2 regions of the Oceanobacter sp. 4_MG-2023 genome follow, and region 2 is predicted to be linked to the other one. Evidence: riboswitches for the same ligand, from Rfam matches in the RefSeq annotation. Region 2 holds a riboswitch; the other holds the start of a gene.
The links. A riboswitch is a leader RNA that binds a small molecule or an ion and turns the genes downstream of it on or off. The one in region 2 is predicted to bind thiamine pyrophosphate.

Region 1: it holds a riboswitch for thiamine pyrophosphate, as region 2 does, so the genes downstream of both, Q8W24_RS04470 (TonB-dependent receptor) here and thiC (phosphomethylpyrimidine synthase ThiC) in region 2, are expected to answer to the same signal.

What each region holds. Positions count from the first base shown of each region.
Region 1 is NZ_JAUYVV010000003.1:291,256-300,184, reverse strand. It holds gene polA (DNA polymerase I) at 1-353, opposite strand, end outside; gene Q8W24_RS04495 (DUF2782 domain-containing protein) at 457-759, shown strand; gene Q8W24_RS04490 (homoserine kinase) at 772-1,767, shown strand; gene Q8W24_RS04485 (phosphotransferase) at 1,801-2,706, opposite strand; gene pnuC (nicotinamide riboside transporter PnuC) at 2,691-3,323, opposite strand; gene Q8W24_RS04475 (hypothetical protein) at 3,576-3,845, opposite strand; gene Q8W24_RS04470 (TonB-dependent receptor) at 3,927-6,056, opposite strand; TPP riboswitch at 6,169-6,274, opposite strand; gene htpX (protease HtpX) at 6,429-7,310, shown strand; gene Q8W24_RS04460 (malic enzyme-like NAD(P)-binding protein) at 7,431-8,693, opposite strand; gene Q8W24_RS04455 (ATP-binding protein) at 8,906-8,929, opposite strand, start outside.
Region 2 is NZ_JAUYVV010000019.1:53,898-62,826, forward strand. It holds gene Q8W24_RS12980 (prephenate dehydratase) at 1-484, shown strand, start outside; gene Q8W24_RS12985 (alpha-amylase family glycosyl hydrolase) at 522-2,180, opposite strand; gene Q8W24_RS12990 (PaaI family thioesterase) at 2,411-2,911, shown strand; gene Q8W24_RS12995 (PaaI family thioesterase) at 2,908-3,399, shown strand; TPP riboswitch at 3,419-3,521, shown strand; gene thiC (phosphomethylpyrimidine synthase ThiC) at 3,677-5,632, shown strand; gene Q8W24_RS13005 (FAD-dependent oxidoreductase) at 5,625-6,803, shown strand; gene Q8W24_RS13010 (MoaD/ThiS family protein) at 6,800-7,003, shown strand; gene Q8W24_RS13015 (thiazole synthase) at 7,007-7,828, shown strand; gene Q8W24_RS13020 (thiamine phosphate synthase) at 7,860-8,929, shown strand, end outside.

The DNA.
Region 1 (8,929 bases), on a different contig from region 2:
GCCAACGTGCCGATAACGTCGTCGGCTTCCACACCGTCGACAATCAGCAGCGGCAGGCCCATGGCGCGGATGATGTCATGGATGGGGGCGATTTGTTCGCGCAGCTCGTCCGGCATTGGCGGGCGATTGGCTTTGTACTCCGGGTACATATCGTTACGAAAGGTTTTGCCTTTGGCATCAAACACCGCCACCATCTGGGCATCGGGATAGTCTTTTTGCAGTCGTTTGATCATGCTGATCACGCCTTTCACTGCATTGGTGTGCACACCGCGTGAATTGGTCAGCAGTGGAATGGCATGAAAGGCACGGAACAGATAGGAAGATCCGTCGATAAGAACAACAGACTTGGGCATAACAGAATTCCTGTAGACTCGGCAAAATCCGGCCGCTGGCGCTGGGGTTCACGTCCGGGTCGGCATACAATAAGGAAGAATTGAAATTGAAAGGCATCCTAACATGAAGACCCCGACTCGTCTGAACCTCCGTCGTGCCACCGTGGTGCTGGGTGTTACTCTGGCTTCAGCGCTGTTTTCGAGCGTTGGCTTTGCGGCCGACCCAAGTGGAGAGTCTGTTACCATCCGTAATGATGGCGACAAAACCTTTTATGAGTTCCGGGTCAATGGCGAACTGGTTGAAATCAAGGTCGAGCCCAAAGTAGGCAAGCCGTATTACCTGGTACCAGAATCTCAAGGGGATAACTTTGTCCGCAAAGACAATCCCGATATCGTCGTACCCAAATGGGTTATCTTCCGCTGGTGATATAATCACGTTATGTCTGTCTATACACCCGTCCCACAATCCACTCTGGCCGTCTGGCTCGAACAATTCGAGCTCGGCTCGCTGCTGTCTTTGCGCGGCATCGCCGGAGGTATTGAAAATACCAATTACTTTGTCACTACCACGGCCGGCGAGTTTGTGCTGACGTTGTTTGAGCACCATGCTGCCGATGAAGTCGAGCAATTTGTTGCGCTGGCCAATCATCTTGGCCGCGCCAATGCTGCCGGGCAATCGTCATCGTTACCCGTGCCCGCACCCATCGCCAATCGTGATGGCCAGTGGCTGTTTTCCCTGGAACACAAACCGGCAATTCTGTGTCCGCGTCTGGCGGGCGAGCATGTCGAACACCCAACCGCCAGTCATGCCCGCCAGGCCGCCGCCGGACTGGCACAATTGCATCTGGCGGCAGCAGACCTTGATGTCCAGCGCCCCAACAGTCGCAGTCTCGACTGGTGGACCTATATGGCGGGCACACTGACCCATGTCCTGAATGAAGCCGATATGGCCCTGTTGCGAGATGAGATCCAGCAGCAGCAACAGATCCGGGGAGACTGGCTGGCGTTACCCCATGGCTGGATTCACGGTGATCTGTTCCACGATAACGTGTTGTTTGAAAATACCGCTGCTGGCCCGAAACTGGGGGCCATTCTGGATTTGTATAACGCTTGTCAGGACGCCTGGATTTTTGACCTTGCCATTGCTGCCAACGACTGGTGTTGCGACAGCCATGGTAACTGGCAGTACGACTTGCTGGAGGCCTTGCTGGAGGGTTATCAGTCGGTACGACCGTTCACTGAAGCCGAACAGGCGCTTTGGCCAATGGCCTTGCGTGGCGCGGCATTGAGATTCTGGCTCAGCCGGATATTGACCCAACAGCTGCAGTCAGCCCAGCTGACCGCCGCCGACGGGCAAATGGCGATCAGCAAGGATCCGGCGGAATACCGCGACAAACTGTGCCGCAGACGCCAGGCCGCCCAGCCCGCCGCTTAATACGACGGGCCGTGGAGCCCGGCTTGCTGCGGGTCAGTCCAGTCGGCGAGCCGCACGATGCAGCTCGTCGAGCTCGGCCACCAGCCGGGGCTGGTCGATCATGCCCTGTACGCCATACCAGAGCACCGCAAAATAGTGCTCTTGCAGCAAGGCCCGTTGCCAATCCTTCCCCATGACATCAATGCCAAACAGAGCGCACCACTGCTGTTGCTGCTCTGCTTTCATGTTGGCTGATACTGCCAACCCGGCGATATCCCAGCAAGGATGGCCCACCGCGGCATATTCCCAATCGATCAGAATCCAGCGTCCCTGATGCAAGCGCCAGTTAAGCGGGTTCGGGTCCATATGACACAGCGCCCGTTCTGGACCTGGCGCCTCGGCCAGCAAGTGCTGCAACGGTAATCGCTGCTGGCTCCAGTCTCCGGGCCAGCGAACTTCAATGGCACGCCAGTAGTGCTCGGCCTTGACCGCCACATGCAGCTCAGGCAAATCTGGACCGAAGGGCAAGGTATGAAGCCGGGTCAGTTGTTGCGCCAGTATGGTCATCAGTTCAGTGCTGATGCTACCGCGCATACACTCCGACAGCTCCGGGCCATCGGCCCGGTCGACGATCCAGTAACTGTCATCGGCACTGCGGTAACGTATCCGGGGTGCCAGACCAGCCTGGGCGGCCCGCTGTTGAATGCGGTATTCGGTTTCACGACATATATCCAGCGACTGGCTGTTGGCTGCACTGAGCCGTACCACGTATTCGCCAGAATCCAGTGTCAGTGCCCAGCTACGATTGGTCAGGCCGCCGGTCATCAACACCATGTCATCCACACCAGGGGCGTGATCACACAGGTCCCAGTTCTGCCATTCCGCCAGAATATGCTGACACTGAGCGTCGTGTGGCGGCTCAGTGCAGGGGAGAAACAGCCAGCTCAAACTTGCTGCCAATCGGGTGCATCCCGATGGTTGTGCCGCACACTCTGGTCACGATAATCCTTATGCCAGACAAACCAGCCGATGGCAGCCAGCACCACATAAATAGCCATCAGGGTGGCGGTCAGATACAACTCACGGTCGATATACAGATAAATCGCCACGGCATCGATCACAATCCAGTAAAGCCAGTTTTCCAGCACTTTACGAGTCACCATCCAGGTAGTGATCACCGCGCCCCAGGTGGTAAAGGAATCCAGATAGGGCATGACCGCGCTGGTATTACTGTGTAACAAGGCACCACTCACCAATGTCAGCCCAGCAATGGCCGCCAGTGTCAGCATATGCTGTGTCAGGTTCCAGCGCTGGATTGGCAGTTCTTCGGTGGTTTCATCCGCAGCGGAATGCTGCCAGGCCCACCAGCCATAGAGGGCCATCAGCAGATAATAGACATTCAGCGCCGATTCCATCAGCAAGCTGACATCCCAGAACAACCAGCTGAAAATAGCAGTACTGCCAAAGGCCGCATACCAGCACCAGTTACTCTGACGCATGGCCAGTACCAGATAAGCAAGCCCCAGCACCACGGCAATGACCTCGGGGAGGCTTTGGGCAGCCAGAGCAGCTGTCATCTGGCTCACTATGTTATCCATCGGATTGGATTACCTCGGAGTTGTCTCGCACAACCAGAGCAGCGCCTTATGGGCGTTACAGGGTCGTGGCGATGATTTGGTGTCTGTGGTTCTGGTCTTGGTCGTGCTGGTCGTGATGGTTCAGCGGCTCTGGTCGTGGTGTCAGTACAGCGGTTGATCACCGCCACCGAGGCATCCAATCCTGTTCCCACAACACCCCTTAAACCTGGCCCTCAAACCCAACCCCCAAGCCTAGCCGTGTGGCTTGAGCGCAGGGTCCAGATTCACACCCGGGATCATCTTATAGACAAAAATGGCTTTGCCATAGGTTTCGAACGAGTGTTTCATTTCTGCGGCAATGGTATTCATGACCAGATCGTAGTCACCAAACACCTGGGTGCACATGGTGTTGCACACCACGGTCAGTCCTTCGGTCCCTTGCAGACGCTCGATAAAGTCTTTGATCGCGGGGATATATTTGTCTGCCAATGGGTATGCGCTGATATCAACGGAAAGTTCCATACGGTACTCCTGAGATTAGGATGGAATTACGGGAATAAAGCACAGGCCAGTCAGCAGTGACTGGCCTGAATAAACAACCGGTCAGAAATAGTATTTGCCTTCCACGCCAACCAGTCGCGGGTCGCCATACTGTACCCAGCGCTCGTTGGTGTAGCCGTCACGGGGGTCATTACCAAAGTGGAAACCACGGACTTCCTGCTCGACATCGGTCAGGTTACGGCCGTACACGGCCAGCTGGTAATTGCTACCATCATACGCCACCCGGGCATGCCACATGACATAGGCGGTGGATTCTTCATAATGACTGTCGGAAAAGTAGAAGCTGTCTTTGGCTTCGTTTTCCAGTACCAACGTCAGGCCGTTGCCAACCGCATAAGCCAGACTGTTGGCAAAGCTGTACGTCGGCGACTGAGCCTGCTCACGACCGTTCATGCTGAAGGTGCCATCGGCGGTTTCGTACTGATAGTCGATAAACTTGGTTTGTAACCAGCCACCACTGAAAGTCCAGTTCAGCTGTTCACTGAGTGCCCAGTCGGTTTCCAGTTCCAGACCGTAGTTAACCCCTTCGGCGGCGTTGGCCAGATAGTCCTGGAAGCTGATACCGCTGTTATCTTCGTTTTGTACCGCCAACGAACTTTTGACTTGCTGGTCTTTACGCTGAATATAAAAGGCCGCTACACGAGTGCGTAAGGTGTCGTCGAGCAGGCTGGATTTTAATCCGGCTTCCAGCGCATTATTAAACTCGGTATCGAAAGTGCGATGGTCTTCGCTGATGTCTTGGTCGGTATTCACCCCACCGGCTTTATAACCACGCGCCAATGACGCATAAGCCAGCTGGTTGCTATTAAGCAGGTATTCCAGCGCCACTTTACCGCCCCACAAGCTTTCAGTGCGGTCATTGTTAATGGCGTTACTGTCGTCATAGTCGGTGTTCCACTGTTCACTGCGCACACCCGTCGTTACCACCAGGTCGTCACTGGCTTGAACGGACAATTCACCGTAGACCGCCGTGGAAGCGGTGTTGAGGTCACTGAAAAAGGTCTCCGTATTCCAGGTATAGAAGCGGGTCATATCTTCTGAGCGGGTCATACGATATACACCCACAACCCAGTCGGTCGAACCGGAGAACAATTGTCCTGCTTCGGTAGAGGTCAAGCGCACGTCCAGTTCACGGCGGCGGTGGTCGCGCAGATACTGGTCAGTAGAGCTATACCCTCCTTGATTGGCCAAACAAGTGCCCGGCGTTACACAGATGTTGTCGGTGGTGCCATCGTATTCGCCATAAGCCCAATCTTCGTCGTAGCTGTATTCGGTGTTGCCGTTGCTGCCAGAGGCATGCACGCGCAGATCAAACGCCTCGGCCATTTCCGATGTCCAGGTCAGGGCGGCGGCATGGGTATTCTGCCGATCAACACCCGGATTATCGGAATAGGTGGTGCGGTTATTATCGAGAGAAAAGGCATCAAAGCCGTTATCCACATCGATATACAACCAGGTCAGTGCCAGGGTATTACGCTCATCCAGCGCCAGATTGCCTTTCAGACGTACCAGCTGTTCATCGATATTGTTGGTGTCATCACGATCGAGGTAAGCGTTGTGAATATACCCATCCGAGCTGTTCTGATGAGCCGACAAGCGCATATTCAGTCCCGGGCCGACTTCCCCCGACACCACGGCACCGAGGGCTTTGGTGTTGTAGTTACCCAGTTTGCCCGACACCATGCCTTCAAACTGTTCTGTTGGATCATTACTTTCGATATTGATCATACCGGCCAGGGCATTGGCACCAAAACGGGTGCCTTGTGGGCCGCGCAAGACCTCGACCTGCTGCACATCAAACAAACCTGCACCACCGCCCAGCCCGGTCATGTCGATGCCATCAACCCGCAAACCCACCGATGGGTTGACCGGGTCCACATACTGGCTGCGTTCACCAATACCGCGAATCTGGAAAAAACGCCCCCGGGAAGCACCGGAAGTAAAGTTGACGTTGGGAGCCAGCGCCAGCAGGCTTTCGAGATGATCCGCCGAGCGCTGTTCAATAGCAGCCGCACCAACAACGGTCGTTGCTTCCGGAATGGACTGGACATCGGTCTGGCGAAAATCCGCCGTCACGACCACTTCTTCCATGGCAGACTGGTCGGCATACGTTGGCAGGGTGAATACAGCCGCGGATACGGCCAGGAATAAAGGTGTCTTGCGACATATCATTGGGTCTGTCCTCTTAAATAATTCAAAAAGGAGACCCGGTTTGATGTACAGGATAACGCGTAGGTCGCTAATCCATTTAGCAACAAAAAGACTGTCGATATGCCAGGAATAACTCACAGCACTCGCCCATTCCTACGCCGGTACTAACCGGATCAGGTTCTAGGGGTTTATGCCATTTGGCAAGTCTCAGGCTGATCCAGCCACCCCCTGGGACGCGGCCATTATACGGATATTCCATCGGATACCAATCCTGCACCGGATTTCGTTCTTGCTGTCGTATTCTTTTACTTGAATTACGCCGTCATCGTCTCAATCTTGTGGTCATAATGAGAGTTCATATTTGCGCCTAATTCATTCCACAGGAGGAATATCATGTTGCGCATTATCCTGTTTTTGGCCACCAACCTGGCGGTGATTCTGGTCGCCAGCATTACCTTGTCGATTCTCGGCGTTGGCAGCTACTTTTCACAGCAAGGGCTGGATTTTGGCAACCTGCTGATATTCTGTCTGGTGTTTGGTATGGCGGGTTCTGCCGTGTCCTTGCTGCTGTCCAAGTGGATGGCCAAGCGCGGCATGAACGTCCAGGTAATCGAATCTCCCCATAACGCCAGCGAGCAATGGCTCGTCAGCACGGTGCAAGAGCTGGCCGACAAGGCTGGAATCGGCATGCCGGAAGTGGGGGTGTTCAACTCTCATCAACCCAATGCCTTTGCCACCGGCTGGAATCGTAACGATGCTCTGGTGGCGGTTTCAACCGGCCTGCTACAACGCATGAGCAAAGACGAAGTAAAAGCCGTGCTGGGCCATGAGATTGGTCACGTTGCCAACGGGGATATGGTGACGCTGGCCCTGATTCAGGGGGTAATCAACGCCTTTGTAATGTTCTTTGCCCGTATTATTGGTAATTTTGTCGACAAGGCTATTCTGAAAAACGAAAACGGGCCGGGCATCGGCTTTTTTATCGCCACATTTGTATCCGAAATTGTGCTTGGCATCCTGGCGTCGTTTATTGTCGCCTGGTTCAGTCGTCGTCGTGAGTATCGTGCCGATATTGCCGGAGCTGACCTGGTCAGCCCGGTCGCCATGATCAATGCGCTGGCACGGTTACAGGAAAGTTATGACCAACCCAGCGAGTTGAATGGCGAGCTGGTCGCCTTTGGTATTGCTGGTGAAGGCAAACTGGCAGCGCTGGCCGCGTCTCACCCGCCACTGACAGATCGTATCAACGCCTTGCGTCAGCGTTACAGCGTCTGATCACCTGATCACAACAATGGCTGGCCACAACGCCTGATAACCGTGTCATCAAAAACGCTGGCCACAAAAAAACCGCCCCTCGCAAGAGGGGCGGTTTTTTTGTATCAAACAATCGCCAGATCAGATATCAGCAATCGTTTTTAACGGGTAGTTGGCAGGCATTGGGCCTGCTGCTACACCGGTTTCAATCGCAGCTTGTGCAACGGCAAAAGACACCGCGCCCAACAGACGGGAATCGACTGCTTTCGGAATGATGTATTCGCGACCAAAAGCCAGAGACTCCAGACCGTATGCATCCAGCACTTCCTGGCTCACTGGCTCTTTCGCCAGACCCGCCAGCGCCTTGGCTGCTGCCAGTTTCATTTCTTCGTTGATGCGCTTGGCACGTACGTCCAGAGCACCACGGAAAATGAACGGGAAGCCCAGTACGTTGTTTACCTGGTTCGGATAGTCAGAACGACCGGTTGCCATGATGGCATCAGGACGCGCTTCCCATACGATTTCCGGCATGATTTCCGGTACCGGGTTGGCGCAAGCAAAGATAACCGGATCGGCTGCCATGGCCTTGATCTGTTCACCAGTCACCATGTTCGGACCAGACAGACCAAGGAAGATGTCCGCGCCATCCAGTGCATCATCAATGGTGCGTTTGTCGGTATCGACAGCAAACATGGCTTTGTACTGGTTCAGGTCATCACGACCGGAATGGATCACGCCCTTGCGGTCACACATAAAGATGTTTTCTGGTTTCATACCGGCCAGAATCATCAGCTTGGAGCATGAGATTGCTGCAGCACCGGCACCGACGACACACATTTTGGCGTCTTCGATTTTTTTACCAACAACTTCCAATGCGTTCATGGCACCGGCAACCGTAACGATTGCTGTACCGTGCTGGTCATCGTGGAATACCGGAATATCGCACTGTTCGATCAGGGTGCGTTCGATTTCAAAACACTCAGGTGCCTTGATGTCTTCCAGGTTGATGCCACCAAAAGTAATCGCTATGCGACGCACGGTATCGATAAAGGCTTGTGGGCTTTCGCTTTCCACTTCCAGATCGATAGAGTCAACGCCCGCAAAACGTTTGAATAGCAAAGATTTGCCTTCCATGACGGGTTTGGATGCCAGTGGCCCCAGATTTCCCAGCCCCAGAATGGCGGTACCGTCAGTAATCACGGCAACCAGATTCCCTTTGCCGGTATATTTGTAGGCATTTTCAGGGTCGGCAGCAATTTCCTTGACCGGCTCAGCCACACCTGGGCTGTACGCCAGCGACAAATCGCGTGAGGTGGCGGCAGGTTTGGTCAGTTCGACACTGATTTTGCCCGGTTTGGGAAATTGATGATAATCCAGAGCTGCTTGCTTGAGATCTTCTGACATAGTGCTCATCCAGTCGTTTTTTTTGTGGTGTTAATATCCCTGGGCTCGACGCATAACGCGTTGTCCAATTAGACAACAATTGCGAAAGGGGCACCCTTAATAGCAAAAAGCCCCGGGTATTTCCACTATATCCTTGAAATGTTCCAGGCGACTGCTGTTCTTTTGCGCTGATTTGAATTGCCCTGATCTACCGCAAGATTCGACCAGAGTATTCATACAAAAGTCGTAGGTACATT
Region 2 (8,929 bases):
CATGGACACCGCCCAGGAAGCCGAGGATCTCTCAGCCAGTGGTGATCGCCATCGAGGGGCAATTGCATCGGCCTTGGCGGCTGATTTGTATGGCCTGGAAGTGGTGCATGAAAACTTTCAGGATGTGATGGGTAATACCACTCGTTTTCTGGTGTTTGCCCGGGAACATCAGCACGAAATACGACAGCCGGATATCACCTATATCACCAGTGTGTTATTTACCGTCCGTAATATTCCAGCGTCGCTTTACAAGGCATTAGGCGGATTCGCCACCAACAGTATTAACCTGTTGCGGCTGGAAAGTTATATGGATGGCGCCAGTATGGAAGCCAGTCTATTTCATGCCGATATCCTTGGACATCCTCAGGAGGCCAATATGCAATTGGCTTTGAATGAGCTGGAATATTTTGCCCGGGATATTCGTATTTTTGGTATTTATCCATCCCATGCTTATCGCGATCAGCTGTTTGCCGGTCAGCGTTAATGATGATTGGGTCTGACTGGATCAGTGTTGCTGCTAGTCATGGAGCCACTGAGGCCCGTTGCGGAAAGTCCGGATTGATTTCCAGTATCAGTGCCTGTAGTGGCTCGAGTAATAACGAACCGTCCCGGTATGCCGGGGCAGCGGATGCATGGCTGTTGGCGAGGCAGCGCATAACAGCATGATGGTGCAGGTTAACTGGCTGTGGCTGGCTGGAAAAGTTCAGCAATACCAGTAAACGGTGTGGCTGTTCACAACGCTCGTAGGCAAGCACTTCGTCAGGACTGCCAATAAGTTTGAGTTTGCCCCGGTACAAGGCCGGAGTGCGTTTGCGCAGCCATATCAAGTGTCGATACCAGCTCAGCAGGCTGTCGGGGTCATGGCTTTGGTCGGTGACACTTGTACCCTCAATCGCCCTTTCTGGTAACCAGCTGGCCGCGCTGGAAAAGGTATTGGGTATTTGCCACATCATTGGCCGCCGGCAACCGTCGCGGCCAGGGTGAAAGGGCCAGTAACGTTTGCCTACCGGATCTTGTCGCTGGGGCAGGGAAACCGGTTGTTCCGGCATGCCAATTTCTTCACCGTAATACAAAAAGGGTGTACCGCGTAGTGTCAGCAGCAGCATCGCCAGCAGACGTGCCCGTTCGAGGCTGTGCTTGTGAGGTGGTTGTTCAGCCTGGGTGCGGTCTGAGTGAGCGGCATAACGGCTGATATGGCGTTTGATATCATGGTTGCTGAGGGTGTAATTCGGCCAGTTCTCGTGCCCTAGCAAGTCGATCCACTGATGAATGACGGCACGGAATGCTCGGGCTGAAAATGGAGCCCGCAAAAAAGCCAGATTAAACGCCAAGTGCAGTTCATCACCATTGCCGCAGTAGCTGGCGGGCAGGCTGGCATCATCTGAATCGGCGATAAATATTTCTCCGACCATCATGCGGTCCGGGTACTGATCAACCCACGAGCGCATCTGTTTGAGCAGCTCGTGCATTTCTGGCTGGTCCCGGTCGTGAATATGTCTCTGACGGTCGTAAGGCCGTGCCGGTTTGAGCCAATCTGTCGGGTTGTTCTGCAGGTCTCTGGCCTTGTAAAAAAGATTGACCACATCGAGACGAAAACCATCGACGCCGCGGGCCAGCCAGAATTCCATCACGGCTTGTATCGCTTGCTGTACCTCAGGGTGACGCCAGTTCAAGTCTGGTTGTTGGGGCAAGAACGAATGAAAATACCAGGCTTTTCTGACGGGATGCCAGCTCCAGCCAGAACCACCAAAGCATGCCTGCCAATTATTCGGACAGGTGTTACCATCGTGCCAGAGATACCAGTCGGCCTTGCTGGATCCAGGTTGGCAGCTATCGATAAACCAGGGGTGTTGATCCGATGTGTGGTTGGCGACCAGATCCAGAATAATACGAATATCACGCTGATGGGCCTGTTGCAGCAGCTGGTCAAAATCGGCCAGGGTACCAAATACCGGGTCAATAGCCTGGTAATCACAGATGTCGTAGCCAAGATCCAGCATCGGTGACGGGTAGACAGGTGAGAGCCAGATAGCATCTATACCCAGCGAATCCGGCGTTCCGTCATTAAGGTAATCGAGGCGGCTGATCAGTCCTTGCAGGTCGCCAATACCATCATTATTTGAGTCCTGAAAACTGCGTGGATATATTTGATAAACGACTCCATGTTGCCACCAGTTCATCCTCTTGCTCCTGTCGCGAAAACCTGACGGTAGATTCCGGCCGTGACAGGGATATGACGAACCTGTCAACAACCGTCAGAGTGAGCAAGGGGACTGGTTTTACCGCAGCGCTGGATGGTGCCGGGGCCGATTGGTGTTGACCTGAAGGCATGGTTGGCATGGATGTCTTGCGTGGTGGACTATCTTGGGTATTATTCCAAAAAGTTAATTATAAAAGAGACGAGTGAATTATGGGCAATAATGAAACCGTCGAGCCGATTTCTGACGCCGAGCGTTTTGCACGCGCAGCGCGTTTTATCTCGGTGTTGCGACATTGTCAGGTACTGGGTATCTCTCTGGTTTCTGCGGATGCCAACGGGCTGGTCATGATGCTGCCCTATGCGCCTGAACTGGTTGGTAATCCGATCACCGGAGCCTTGCACGGCGGCAGTTTGACGACTCTGATGGATACTGCCTGTGGCACCGCGGTAGTCAACGCCTTGCCGGGATTTGAGTTGTGCCCGACGCTGGATTTGCGGGTGGATTATATGCGTTCGGCTCGCAGCGGTCAGAACCTGTTGGCTCACGCCAGTGTGCAGCGGGTCACTGCCTCGGTGGTGTTTGCCGACTGTCGGGTGGTGCAGGCCGATGATGGTGAAGTGATCGCCAAATGCAATGCAACGTTTATGCGCTTGACGCATTTGCAACCGGCCAATGCGCTGGCAACGGGTATTCAGGGAGACAACGGATGACGGATCAAACGACCACCCAGCAGGATGATTTTGCCAGCAAGGTCCAATATGCCCGCGCCAGTGGAGACTATCAATCCTTGATGAATGCGATTCCCTATGCGGCGGTTATCGGTGCCGAAGTATTGCAACAAGAGGGAGAATTATTATTTCGCTTACCCAGGAACCCGGACAATATTGGTAATCCATTATTGCCAGCCATTCACGGTGGCGTGATCGGTGGATTTATGGAGTTGGCAGCCTCGATTCAGGTGCTGATCCGTGCGGAACCCATGGGTTTGCCCAAACTGATCGACTTCTCGCTGGACTATCTACGGGCCGGGCGCGATCAGGATACCCTGGTTGATTGCCAGATCTGGCGACAAGGGGTGCGAGTGGCCAATGTGGCTATCACTGCCTGGCAAAGTGACCGGCAACAACCGATTGCCACGGCCCGGGCACATTTTCTGCTGAGTGCTTCTTTTGGCGTAGAAGGCTTGTCGCCGTCATAAATAGCGTTTAATCTGCTCGAACATTCTGTCGGGGTGCCTCATTGGAGGCTGAGATCGCAATTGCGGATCCCGTTGAACCTGATCTGGTTAGTGCCAGCGTAGGGAACAGAAAAGTCACGTATGATCCGGCATCCTTTTACTGTGATGGATGTTTGGGTTCTGCATGAAGGTATCAGTCGCCCGGCTGAACCTGATACGTGATCGGCCATGACCCGCCTCTTTTCTTTCTTGTACCGCTGCCTGCCTGATCCTTTCCATATTCAGAGAGGTATCAAGTATGGCTTCCGCCAACAATGAAACACACGACAAAACACACGACAAAACACACGGCAATACCGCCAATGCCGAGTCGCCACTGACCCAGGCGCAGCTGGATCGCTTGAGTTATCCGGCCTCACGCAAGGTCTATATTCAGGGCTCCCGGGACGATATACAGGTCGGAGTTCGGGAAATTGAGCTGACGCCTACCCAATTGAGTGATGGCAACACCGAGCATAATCCACCGGTGCGGGTTTACGATATGTCGGGCCCGTACAGTGATCCGGCGCTTGATCTGGATCTTGCCAAAGGCTTGTCCGCACTGCGGCAACCGTGGATTGACGAGCGCTCCGATACGGAAGTGCTGGCCCAGTCCAGCTCATATTTCAGCCAGACCCGCGATATGGATTTGCGTTACGAGCAGTGGCGTATGAAAACCGAACGCAAGCCACGGCGTGCCTTGCCGGGCAACAATGTCACCCAGTTGCATTATGCCAGGCAGGGGATTATCACCCCGGAAATGGAATACATTGCCATCCGTGAAAACCTCGGGCTGACCGAGCAGGCGTTAGCCGATGCGCTGACACAGCAGCATCCGGGGCAAAGCTGGGGTGCCAATATTCCTGCCTTGATTACCCCGGAATTTGTTCGTGATGAGGTTGCGCGAGGACGGGCGGTGATCCCGAATAATATCAATCACCCGGAAAGCGAGCCGATGATTATTGGCCGTAATTTCCGTACCAAGGTCAACGCCAATATTGGCAACTCGGCCGTTACCTCTTCCATTGCCGATGAAGTGGAAAAGCTGGTATGGGCAACCCATTGGGGAGCCGACACCATTATGGATTTGTCGACCGGGCAAAACATTCATGAAACCCGTGAATGGATTCTGCGTAACTCGCCGGTGCCTGTTGGTACCGTACCTCTATATCAGGCGTTAGAGAAATGCGGAGGCATCGCAGAAGACCTGACCTGGGAATTGTTCCGCGATACCTTGATCGAACAGGCTGAGCAGGGGGTGGATTATTTCACCATCCATGCCGGGGTGCGGCTGGCACATATTCCACTGACCGCCAAGCGGGTAACAGGCATCGTCAGCCGAGGTGGTTCGATTATGGCCAAGTGGTGCCTGGCACATCACCAGGAAAGCTTTCTGTACAGTCACTTCGAAGACATCTGCGACATCATGAAAGCCTACGATGTCTGTTTCTCTTTGGGGGATGGCTTGCGCCCCGGTTCGATTGCAGACGCCAACGATGAAGCCCAGTTTGCCGAATTACACACCCTGGGCGAACTGACCAAAATTGCCTGGCAGCACGATGTGCAGACCTTTATCGAAGGGCCTGGTCATGTGCCAATGCATATGATCAAGGAGAACATGGATGAGCAATTAAAGCATTGCCAGGAAGCGCCGTTTTATACCCTGGGACCGCTGACCACTGACATTGCGCCCGGTTACGACCACATTACATCCGGCATTGGCGCCGCCCTGATCGGTTGGTACGGCTGCGCCATGCTGTGTTATGTCACCCCCAAGGAACATCTGGGCTTGCCCAACAAGGAAGATGTCAAACAGGGCATGATGGCTTATCGCATCGCGGCGCATGCGGCGGATCTGGCCAAGGGACATCCCGGTGCCCAGATACACGATAACGCCATGTCCAAAGCACGGTTTGAATTTCGCTGGCAGGATCAGTTCAACCTGGCGCTGGACCCGGAGACAGCCCGGGCCTATCACGATGAAACCATGCCAAAAGAAGGCCATAAACTGGCGCATTTCTGTTCCATGTGTGGCCCCAAGTTTTGCTCCATGAAAATATCCCAGGAAGTACGAGACGCTGCTAACGCGGAACAAGCCCAGCAAGCGATGGCCGACAAGGCTGAAGAATTTCGCCAGCAAGGCAGCGAGCTTTACCATCCCGCCAGTAGCACCGATCAGATGAGCGAGGTTGACGAGGCACTGGATAATGCATAACCGCTGCGAGTATGACTGGGAGGCGTGGAAAGCCTCCGGAGCCGAAATCTGTATTGCCGGAGCTGGCTTGATCGGGAGCCTGATTGGCTGGCGACTGGCACGTCAGGGTTATCGGGTACACCTGTTTGAAGCCAGTGAGGAAGAGCCCCTCGCACCAGCAACTCCCCGGGCCGCGGCACATACCGCCGCCGCCATGGTGGCCCCCTACAGTGAGTTGCCGCTCTGTAGCCCGAATCTTTTCCGGATGGGATTGCAGTCGCTGGAACTATGGCCAACCTTGTTGCAGGCGTTGTCGGCCGACACTGGGGAAACGATCGATTTTTGCCGGGGAGGGACTCTGATGGTGGCCCATCCCGCCGATAATGGTCTGCTGGATGATATGGGGCGATGCCTTGCACGGCATCATGTTGGAGCCGAGCAGGGTATTGCCTGGCAAAATCGCCAGCAAATCGAGGCGCTGGAGCCGCACTTGTCGGAGCAATTCCGGCGCGGCCTCTGGCTGATGCCGGAAGGTCATCTGGAAAATCGCCGTCTATTGGTTTTGTTACATCGGGCCATTATTTCCGCTGGTGGAAAAATCAGTCTGAATAGTCCGGTTGATTACGTTGCTGAAGACGCGCACAGCCATTGGTATGTGAACCAACAGGCTTATCCGGCAGTGTTATGGATTGATTGCTGTGGTGTTGGCGCCCAGCGTTGGCGGTCACAAGTGCGCGGTGTGAGGGGCGAGGTAATCTGGATTGAGGCACCGGATGTTGAAATTCAGCGGCCGGTACGATTACTGCACCCCAAATACCATCTGTATCTGGTTCCCAAGGAGCAGGGGCGCTACATCTTGGGGGCCACTGAAATTGAAAGCTCTGATCGATCTCCCGTCAGTGTGCGCTCAGCGCTGGAAATGCTCAGTGCCCTGTATGCCTTGTCACCAGCGTTGGCAGAAGCCCGCATCCTGGAGCTGGCCTCCAATTTACGCCCGGCACTGAGCCACCATGAACCTGAAATCACCCGCTCTGCCGGAACGCTGGCAGTGAATGGTTTGTACCGCCATGGGTTTTTATTGTCGCCGGCGCTTCTCGACCGTTTGCAGCAAGAGTATCAGGTACCGCTGGGGTTGATGCCGCTAGCGGCGGCCAGTCGTCAGACCAGCGCAACAGCGGAGGCCGCAGTATGAAGATATGCCTCAACGGAGAATGGTTACAAGTGAGTGTATTACGGTTGGATGAGCTGCTGCAGCAACAAGGGTTCGCTGCTGCCGCGGGCAATTTTGTGGTTGCCGTGGACCAGCGCCTGATCCATCAGGGCCAATATCATGAGCTGGCACTGGTTGATGGTATGCAGGTTGATATCTTGGGCGCAATGACAGGAGGGTGATGCATGATCGTACCAACAGTAAAACAGACGGTAACACTGGCCGAAGAGGACATTGCCGGACGATTGTGGCTGGGCAGTTCATTATACCCTTCGCCAGACCTGATGGCCGAAGCGATCACCGCTGCCAGCCCCGGCTTTGTGACGGTGGCATTACGTCGCCAGACGGCTCGCAATATTGAAGATAACGGTCACTGGGCCTTGCTGAAAGAAACGACCAGTCGGACGGGTGCCCGGTTATTACCAAACACGGCCGGGTGTTTTACTGCCAGAGAAGCGATTCTGATGGCAACGCTGGCCCGTGAATTGTTTGCCACACCCTGGATCAAGCTGGAAGTGATGGGAGATGACTATACTCTCCAGCCCGATCCGTTTGAGCTGCTGGAAGCCGCCCGCGAGCTGGTTTCCCAGGGCTTTAAGGTATTACCGTATTGCACCGAAGATCTGGTGCTGTGTCAGCGCTTACTGGATGCCGGTTGCGTTGGCATCATGCCTTGGGGGGCACCTATTGGCAGTGGCTGTGGTCTACAACATCCGGAAGGGCTGAAACGTTTGCGGCAACGTTTGCCGGAAGCCTTTATGGTGATTGATGCCGGGCTGGGGAAGCCATCCCAGGCAATGCAGGCCATGGAGCTGGGCTTTGATGCCGTGCTGCTGAATACCGCCGTGGCCCAGGCAGAGCAACCAGTGGCCATGGCTTCTGCGTTTGCTGCGGCTGTTTCCGGTGGGCGTATGGCCTACGAAGCCGGGTTAATGACCGAGCGGCCGCAAGCCAGCCCGTCAACACCGCTGCTCGGGTTGCCTTTCTGGCACCAGACAAGTTCTTAATACACAACGTTTTCAAGGAGGTAAACGACGCGTGACAACGCTTTTTTCAGAATGTTATTGCGGCACACCCAAGGCACCGTCCGAACGCGCCAGAATCTGGTCAATTACAGCGTCTGACTGTTCGGCGGGAGCGGGTATGCAGGCCGATGTGTCGATGGCACAAGCCATGGGGGTGGATTGTGCCACCCTGGTGATTGCGATCACCGCGCAAAGCAGCCGCGGCGTACAGGCGGTTGAGCCGGTGACGCAATCAATGCTGGATGCCCAATGGGTGGCATTACAGGATGATGGCTGGCCCCAGGCGGTTCGTCTGGGCTGGATTCCCCCCGACCCGGAGTTGTTCCGTTGGCTGTTACAACGGCTACAACTGCTGAAACAGCGTGGGGTTCCGATTATCTGGGACCCGGTGCTGGGGGCAACCGGAGGCGGTCTGGCCAGTTGGCATTGCCTGGATGAATACGCCGGGTTATTGAAGCTGACCGATGTGATTACGCCCAATGTAACGGAGTTATTACGGCTGACCGGTGATTCGGATATTCATCGGCAGGGGATTTTTACGGCCGCCCAGACCCTGTTGGCGGCTGGTGCCGGGGCCGTTCTGGTGACAGGTATTACGGCGCTGCAACTGGACTTGAAAAGCGATGAGGGACAGCACTGCCGTCAGGGAGAAAATATTCTGGTTGACTGGTATATCGGCCCGGACAGCGAACAGGAAGCCGCGGCGGGCATCGATATCCAGGCGCTGGACCCGGAGCAGCGACTGGCACCGTCATTTATGTTGATGCATTACCGCTTGCCCTGGTCAGCCCATGGCACCGGTTGTCATCTGGCTGCGGCTCTGGCTGCCGGACTGGCTTCCGGATTACGTCGTTATGACAGTGTGATGCTGGCGGTGGCGAATACCCTGGCCAGCCTGGCGGCGTCCAGCCAGCGTGCTTCTGGCTATCATCAGCTGCACGCCGCGGATGTGCGTCAGCTCGCCTTCGCCCAGCTGGGGCTGGAACTGTTACCGCTTACCAGCAGTGCTTCATTGACATCTGACCGGATGTTTTTTTCCCGAACCTTCCCGGCGTTACCACATAGCCTGGGACTGTATGGCCT